2 regions of the Streptomyces sp. NPDC012474 genome follow, and region 2 is predicted to be linked to the other one. Evidence: predicted binding sites of a transcription regulator. Region 2 holds the regulator's gene; the other holds the start of a gene.

Region 1 (4,412 bases), on a different contig from region 2:
CCGTGCGGACCAGCCGGCCGGACAGGAGCGAGGCGAAGGCCGTGGTCATCGTGACGCCGGCGCTGGGGCCGTCCTTGGGGACCGCGCCCGCCGGGAAGTGGATGTGCACGCCCCGGTCCTTCAGATCGGCCACCGGCAGTTCGAGCTCGGCACCGTGGGAGCGCAGGAAGCTCAGCGCGATCTGCGCGGACTCCTTCATCACGTCGCCCAGCTGGCCGGTCAGGGTCAGCCCGGCCGCGCCCGTCTCCGGGTCGGCCAGCGACGCCTCGACGTACAGCACGTCACCACCCGCTCCGGTCACCGCGAGCCCGGTCGCCACGCCCGGCACGGACGTCCGCCGCTCGGCCGGGTCCTGGGCGGACTCGGGCACGTGGTGCGGGCGGCCGATCAGGTCGCGCAGGTCCTCGTCCCGGACGGTGAGCGGCAGCTTCCGCTCCCCCAGTTCGTGCTGGGCGGCGACCTTGCGCAGCAGCCGTGCGATCGACCGCTCCAGGGTGCGCACGCCCGCCTCGCGCGTGTACTCACCGGCGAGCTTGCGCAGGGCGCCCTCGTCGATGGCCACCTCGTCCTGGTCCAGCCCGGCCCGCTCCAGCTGGCGCGGGAGCAGGTGGTCGCGGGCGATGACGACCTTCTCGTCCTCGGTGTAGCCGTCCAGGCGGACGATCTCCATCCGGTCGGCCAGCGCCTCCGGGATCGCCTCCAGCACGTTGGCGGTCGCGAGGAAGACCACGTCCGACAGATCCAGCTCGACCTCCAGGTAGTGGTCCCGGAAGGTGTGGTTCTGCGCCGGGTCGAGGACCTCCAGCAGGGCGGCGGCCGGGTCGCCCCGGAAGTCCGAGCCGACCTTGTCGATCTCGTCGAGCAGCACGACCGGGTTCATCGACCCGGCCTCCTTGACGGCGCGGACGATCCGGCCCGGCAGGGCACCGACGTACGTACGCCGGTGACCGCGGATCTCGGCCTCGTCGCGCACCCCGCCGAGGGCGACGCGCACGAACTTGCGGCCCATGGCGTGGGCGACGGACTCGCCCAGGCTGGTCTTGCCGACGCCGGGCGGCCCGACGAGCGCGAGCACGGCACCTCCGCGCCGCCCGCCGACGACGCCGAGTCCCCGGTCGTCGCGCCGCTTGCGCACGGCCAGGTACTCGGTGATCCGCTCCTTCACGTCCTCCAGACCGGAGTGTTCGGCGTCCAGTACGCCCTTGGCGCCCCGGATGTCGTAGGAGTCCTCGGTGCGCTCGTTCCACGGCATCTCCAGGACCGTGTCGAGCCAGGTGCGGATCCAGGAGCCCTCGGGCGACTGGTCGGAGGACCGCTCCAGCTTGTCGACCTCCTTGAGGGCGGCCTCGCGGACCTTCTCCGGCAGGTCGGCGGCCTCCACGCGGGCGCGGTAGTCGTCGGACTCCTCGCCCTCCTGTTCGCCGTTGAGTTCGCGCAGCTCCTTGCGTACGGCTTCCAGCTGCCGGCGGAGGAGGAACTCGCGCTGCTGCTTGTCGACGCCCTCCTGGACGTCCTTGGCGATGGTCTCGGCGACGTCCTGCTCGGCGAGGTGGTCGCGCAGGTGCTGGGTGGCCAGCTTGAGCCGGGCCACCGGGTCGGTGGTCTCCAGCAGTTCGACCTTCTGGTCGGTGGTCAGGAACGGCGAGTAGCCGGAGTTGTCGGCGAGCGCGGAGACGTCGTCGATGGCCTGGACCCGGTCGACGACCTGCCAGGCTCCGCGCTTGCGCAGCCAGGCGGTGGCGAGAGCCTTGTACTCCTTGACCAGTTCGGTGACATGCCCGGGCAGCGGGTCCGCGACGGTGTCGTCCACGCGGGTCCCCTCCACCCAGAGTGCGGCGCCGGGACCGGTCGTTCCCGCGCCGATGCGCACCCGGCTCCGGCCGCGGATCAGGGCGCCCGGGTCGCCGTCGGCGAGCCGGCCGACCTGCTCGACGGTGCCGAGGACACCGGTGTTCGCGTAGGTCCCGTCGATGCGTGGCACCAGGAGTACCCGGGGCTTTCCGGGCGTTGACCGGGCAGCGGCCTGAGCGGCCTCCACCGCGGCACGGACCTCGGAGTCGCTCAGGTCCAGCGGGACCACCATCCCGGGCAGCACGACCTCGCCGTCGAGCGGCAGCACGGGCAGGGTGAGCGGTGTGGACGTCGAAGCCATGATCTCCCCTTCGGCAGTCAAGTTGAGCTATGCCGACTCAATGCTTGACGGCGCCCGGATGTTCCCCGGCCGCCGTTCGCTGTCAGCGATCACCCGTGCCACCGGGAGCGGGAGGGCGCGTAAGGTCCGGTGAGTAATAGACGTTCGGGCGCTGCGCTCGTTACGGGGGGATGGCATGGACGGAACCGTGCAGGCATGGGTGGACGGGTGGGTCGTGTCCCGCGGGGCCGCTCCGCCCACGACGGAGCCCTGGGGCTGGACGATCGACATGGGGATGCACGGGCACGTCACGCGGCACGTGTTCGGCTCCACGGGCGACGGCCTCGACGAGACGACCGTCCGCAAGGTGGCCGGAGCCGTGACCGGGCACGGCGTCTGGCTCAAGGCCTTCCGGGACCCGTCGGTGGTCTCCGGCTGGCTCGACGACACCTGGTGGATCGACCCCGAGCCTGGATATCTGATGACGCTCCCGCTGACGGCGGACGGCGCTCCGGCCGCCCCCGACGGCTTCCGGCTGCGCAGCTGGTCGCGCGGCGGGGTGACCCGGGTGATGGTGGCCGCGCCGGACGGGTCCCTTGCGGCGCGCGGCCAGGTCACCCCGACCGGCGAGACCGCCGTCGTCGACCAGATCGAGACGGCCCCCGAGCACCGGCGCAAGGGCATGGGCAGTCTCGTCATGCGGACGTTGCAGGACGTCGCGGTCCGGCAGGGCGCACGGACCGGCGTCCTGGCCGGGACACCTGCGGGGCGAGGGCTCTACGAAGCGCTGGGCTGGAAGGTCGTGGCCCCGCTGACCAGCGCCAAGTACGCGCCGCCGGCCGACGCCCGGAGCTGAGGGGCCGCGCGGTCAGTGCCCGGCCGGGCCGAGGCCCGTCGCATGCCGGCGCCGGACCACCGGCCAGGTCGCGATCCCGATGCCCAGGGCGATGAGGTGCCCCCAGTTCGTCATCGGGTCGGTGAAGGCACCTCGGTCGCGAGGGTGGCGAGGACGTGCCCGAGCAGGAAGACACCGGCCGTGCGCAAACTCCCGATCCGCCGTTTCAGCGCGGTCAGCACCAGCACGAAGGCGATGGTGAACGGCGAGGTCATCCCGCCCGCGACCCACAGCGCGCTGCCGATCAGCACCGGTCCCGGCGAGCGCACCAGGTGCGCCACGTCCGTGCTGGAGCCCTGGAGCAGCGCGTGCACCAGGGCAGGGTCCGCGTGGGCGGAGATCAGCGAGGTGAGGCAGAGGAGGGTGGCGTATCCGAAGGTGAACGGCGTTCCCGTGGGGGTGGGCAGCAGCCGCCAGGGGCGGAGCGCCCGCAGCCGCGGCGCGGCCGCGGCGCCGCGCAGCACGTGCAGGCGGTGGACTCCCCCGGGGACGGGCTCCCGTACTCCCGTCGCCGCCGTCTCGCGCGGGCCCCGCTGCCGCGGCATCCCGTCCAGCAGCCCCGGCACGTCGGAGACAGGCAGGGCCCCCGGTGCCGACGGGGCCGTCTCGTGGGGCGGCACGGTGCGTTCCACAGCGGGCGCTCCTTCCGTCACGCCCCAGCCTTCGCCCCGGGCACCCCGCTGTCTGTGACCAGCGCCACGCGAGAGCCGATACACAGCAACCCGAAAGCCGCGCGCCGCATCCGCCCCGGCGCGCGGGGAATTGCCGGGCGCCACGCCCACCGCCCCTGCCAGGATGCCCCCATGCCTACCCCGTACGACATCCCCGATGTCCTGGACCGCCGCGAGGGCCCGCACGGCGAGGTCGTGCTGCGCCGGCACGGAGACCGGCTGGAGATCATCGCCAACGGCTGTTTCCTGATGGACACCTCCGACGGCCGCTCGGAGCGGCGGCTGGTCGACGCGGCCCTGGAAACCCTGGCCGGCCGCGACCATCCCGACGTCCTGATCGGCGGGCTCGGCGTCGGATTCTCCCTCGCGCACGCCGCGGCGGACCCGCGCTGGGGAGGGATCACGGTGGTGGAACGGGAGCACGCGATCGTCGAATGGCATCGCGACGGCCCGCTCGCCGCGCTCTCCGCCCGGGCCCTTTCGGACCCCCGCACGAAAATCGTCGAGGCGGATCTCGTCGCGCACGTCAATGAGACATCCGACACATACGACGCCCTGTGCCTCGACATCGACAACGGACCCGACTGGACTGTCACGGACGGCAACGGAAGTCTCTACCGGGAGACCGGACTGGCAAGCTGCGCAAGGGTGTTGAAACCGGGCGGGGTTCTCGCCGTCTGGTCCGCCCAGCCGTCTCCCGAATTCGAGGAAACCT
Region 2 (4,412 bases):
AGGACGCGGCCCTGGTGGCCCAGCTGGACCAGGCCCGCACGGCGCTCAGCGAGCGCACGGCGGACCTCCAGCGCCTCCAGGCCGAGTTCCAGAACTACCGCCGCCGCGTCGAGCGCGACCGGATCGCGGTCAAGGAGATCGCCATCGCGAACCTCCTGACCGAGCTTCTGCCCGTGCTCGACGACATCGGCCGCGCGCGTGAACACGGCGAACTGGTCGGCGGCTTCAAGTCCGTCGCCGAGTCGCTGGAGGGCACCGCGGCGAAGATGGGCCTGCAGCAGTTCGGCAAGGAGGGCGAGCCCTTCGACCCGACGATCCACGAAGCCCTGATGCACAGCTACGCACCGGATGTCACCGAGACGACGTGCGTCGCGATCCTGCAGCCCGGGTACCGGATCGGCGAGCGCACCATCCGCCCCGCGCGGGTGGCCGTGGCCGAACCCCAGCCGGGGGCGCAGACGGTCAAGGCGGACGAGTCCGCCGAAGCCGACGACAAGGAGAGCGGTGGCCCGGACGAGGGCTGACGTCATCAACGAAGGGAAGGAGGGGCGTCGGGGATGAGCACCAAGGACTTCATCGAGAAGGACTACTACAAGGTCCTCGGCGTCCCCAAGGACGCCACCGAGGCCGAGATCAAGAAGGCCTACCGGAAGCTCGCCCGCGAGTTCCACCCGGACGCCAACACGGGCAACGTCAAGGCGGAGGAGCGCTTCAAGGAGATCTCCGAGGCCAACGACATCCTCGGCGACCCCAAGAAGCGCAAGGAGTACGACGACGCGCGCGCCCTCTTCGGCAACGGCGGCTTCCGCCCGGGGCCGGGCGGCGCGGGCGGCTCCTTCAACTTCGACCTGGGCGACCTCTTCGGAGGCGGTGCCCCTCAGGGCGGCGGCCAGGGAGCCGGCGGCTTCGGCGGCGGACTCGGTGACGTCTTCGGGGGCCTGTTCAACCGCGGCGGCGCTGGCGGCCCGGGGACGCGTACGCACCCCCGGCGCGGCCAGGACATCGAGTCCGAGGTCACGCTCAGCTTCACGGAGGCGATCGAGGGCGCGACGGTCCCGCTGCGGATGTCGTCGCAGTCGCCCTGCAAGGCCTGTTCGGGCACCGGCGACAAGAACGGCACACCGCGCGTGTGCCCGACCTGCGTCGGCACCGGACAGGTCGCCCGGGGCAGCGGCGGCGGCTTCTCCCTCACCGACCCCTGCCCGGACTGCAAGGGCCGCGGCCTGATCGCGGAGCACGCCTGCGAGGTCTGCAAGGGCAGCGGCCGGGCCAAGTCCTCCCGGACCATGCAGGTGCGCATCCCCGCGGGCGTCAGCGACGGCCAGCGGATCCGGTTGCGCGGCAAGGGCGCGCCGGGCGAGCGCGGCGGCCCGGCGGGCGATCTGTACGTCGTCGTGCACGTCGACTCCCACGCGGTGTTCGGCCGCAAGGACGACAACCTCACCGTCACCGTCCCGGTCACCTTCACCGAGGCGGCCCTCGGCGGCGAGGTGCGGGTGCCGACGCTCGGCGGCCCGCCCGTCACGCTGAAGCTGCCCCCGGGCACGCCCAACGGGCGCACCATGCGCGCCCGGGGCAAGGGCGCGGTCCGCAAGGACGGCACCCGCGGCGACCTCCTGGTCACCGTCGAGGTGAGTGTTCCGAAGGACCTGACGGGGAAGGCTCGTGACGCGCTCGAGGCGTATCGCGAGGCCACCGCGGATGAGGACCCGCGGGCGGATCTGTTCCAGGCCGCGAAGGGAGCATGAGTCAGATGGACGGTCGTCGACGCAACCCGTATGAACTGACCGAGGAAACCCCGGTCTACGTCATCTCGGTGGCGGCCCAGCTGTCCGGCCTGCACCCGCAGACCCTGCGCCAGTACGACCGTCTGGGGCTGGTGTCTCCGGACCGCACCGCGGGCCGGGGCCGGCGCTACTCGGCCCGCGACATCGAACTGCTGCGCACCGTCCAGCAGTTGTCGCAGGACGAGGGCATCAACCTGGCCGGCATCAAGCGCATCATCGAACTGGAGAACCAGGTCGCCGCGCTCCAGGCCCGGGTGGCCGAGATGCAGGACGCGCTCGACGGCGCGGCGGCGGCGATGCGCCAGCGCGAGGCGGCGGTGCACGCGTCGTACCGCCGCGACCTGGTGCCGTACCAGGAGGTGCAGCAGACCAGCGCGCTGGTGGTGTGGCGGCCGAAGCGGCAGCAGCAGTCCGACTGACGCAGCACACACGTGAAAGGGCCGGGAGGTGACTCCCGGCCCTTTTCGTCCTTTGTGCAGGCCTTGCCCCGGTTTCGCGGGGCCTCCCGTGGATGACCAGGTGGTGCACGCCACTTGAAGCCGGTTCCGCAGAGTCTTCACAACTGCTGCGGAGCGTGGTGTTGTCATCTCGTTAAGTGGTTCCGCTTGACGCTGAGGTCCCGCCCGCGTTGGCTTTTCAGTCACATGGGCACCAAAACTGCGCCCACGTCCGAATCACACGCGAAGTGAGCCCCCGCATGCGTCGTATGGCCATATCCATGGCAGCCGCCACGATCTCCGTCACGCTCGCCGGCTGCGGCGTGCTCAACGCGACGGGAAGCAGTGACGACGCGAGCCCGGCGAAGGGCAACGACATCACCGTCGGGCTGCTGCTGCCGGAGAAGGCCAACACGCGGTACGAGAACTTCGACTACCCGATCATCAAGACGAAGGTCGAGTCGCTCACCAACGACAAGGGCCGCGTCGAGTACGCCAACGCCGAGGCGAGCGCCGAAAAGCAGGCGAGCCAGATGCAGCAGATGATCGACGACCGGGTCGACGTGATCCTGCTGGACGCCGTCGACTCGAAGGCCATCGCGAGCGGCGTGAAGAAGGCGAAGGAGGCCGGCATTCCGGTCATCGCCTACGACCGGCTGGCCGAGGGCCCGATCGACGCGTACATCTCCTTCGACAACGAACTGGTCGGCGAGGTCCAGGGCCGCACCCTGCTGGAGGCCATCGGCGAGGACGCGAGCCTCTCCGACAAGATCGTCATGATGAACGGCTCGTCGACGGACCCGAACGCCAAGCAGTTCAAGGCGGGCGCGATGTCCGAGCTGAACGGCAAGGTGACGATCGCCGAGTCCTTCGACACCAAGGACTGGAAGCCGGAGAACGCCCAGGCCAACATGGCCGACGCGATCGAGAAGATCGGCAAGGGCGACATCGCGGCGGTGTACTCCGCCAACGACGGCATGGCGGGTGGCATCGTCAAGGCGCTGGAGGCCGCCGGCGTGACCGACCTGCCGCCGATCACCGGGCAGGACGCGGAGCTGCCGGCCGTGCAGCGGATCATCAGCGGCGAGCAGTACATGAGCGTGTACAAGTCCTACCCGCAGGAGGCGGAGAACGCCGCGGAGATGGCCGTCGCCAAGGTCCAGGGCCGGGACATCCAGTTCGCCGCCCTCACCCGCGACAAGGTCGACAGCCCCACCCACAAGGGCATCCCGGCGCAGCTCGTGCCGGTGGTCGCGCTCACCAAGGAGAACATCAAGGACACGGTGGTCGCGGACGACGTCTACAAGCTGTCGGACATCTGCACGGCCGAGTACAAGGCGGCGTGCCGGGCCATCGGCCTGAAGTAGCCACGCCACCGGCCCGAGGTAGCGGTAGTCGGGCCATCGGCCTGAGGTAGCGGTAGCCGCGCCATCGGCCCGAAGTAGCCACGCCCCCGGCGCGCATCGAGCCGGTTCACCCACGTCCTGTCCGGCTGCCGCGACAGGACGGTCCGAGGCCCGGAGATACCGGTGCGCACCGGTGGTTTCCGGTGGCCGTCGCGCGGGGAGCCGTGTTGCGGAGCACGTCCCGTCCGCGCATAGTTGCGCTGCGGAAAGACGGCGAAACCGGGGGTGGGATGGGCGATGGCCGGGCACGGGGCGGATGAGCATCCCCATGGTGCCGACCGGCTGTGCGAGACCGGGGACCGCGTGTACTCCCGGGCCGTACGGCGTGGCCGGGTGCCGCGCCGGGACGCGGATCCGGTGCCCTGCCTGCTGGAACTCGCCCTGCTGCATCCGGACCCCGACGACATGGACTGGCTGGTGCCGACCTCCCCGCAGGAGGTCATGACCCGGCTGCTGCGCGGGATGTATGACGAGGTCAGCGCGAGCCAGCGGCGGCTGGGCTCGGCCGTCACGGCCGTCGAGTGGTACGCCGGGCTGGGCCACCAGGTGCGGTCGGCCGCACCGGCGGCGGAGGGCCCGGCCATTCGCGTCCTGGACGGACTCGCCCGGATCCAGGCCGCGATGGACGAGGCGACCCGGGCGTGCACGGCCGAGGTGCTCACGGTCCAGCCCGGCGGCATCCGCCGCGAGGCGGAGCTCTCCGAGGGCCTGCACCGGGCGCTGGCGTTGCGCGGCCGGGGCGTGCGGATGCGGGACCTGTACACGCATGTCGCCCGGCACGG

Evidence for each region. The regulator HspR, encoded in region 2, represses chaperone genes until heat shock. The targets are predictions, from matches to a motif close to TTGAGNNNNNNNNNCTCAA.
Region 1: a site for HspR is predicted at 2,175-2,193, ahead of lon (endopeptidase La). Genes of this name have one in related genera too.

Annotation. Positions count from the first base shown of each region.
Region 1 is NZ_JBIBEP010000009.1:225,036-229,447, reverse strand. It holds gene lon (endopeptidase La) at 1-2,152, opposite strand, end outside; gene ACFY9S_RS21510 (GNAT family N-acetyltransferase) at 2,328-2,987, shown strand; gene ACFY9S_RS21505 (rhomboid-like protein) at 3,098-3,658, opposite strand; gene ACFY9S_RS21500 (spermidine synthase) at 3,830-4,412, shown strand, end outside.
Region 2 is NZ_JBIBEP010000002.1:177,498-181,909, reverse strand. It holds gene grpE (nucleotide exchange factor GrpE) at 1-524, shown strand, start outside; gene dnaJ (molecular chaperone DnaJ) at 558-1,748, shown strand; gene ACFY9S_RS05600 (heat shock protein transcriptional repressor HspR) at 1,754-2,206, shown strand; gene ACFY9S_RS05595 (substrate-binding domain-containing protein) at 2,506-3,591, shown strand; gene ACFY9S_RS05590 (LuxR C-terminal-related transcriptional regulator) at 3,868-4,412, shown strand, end outside.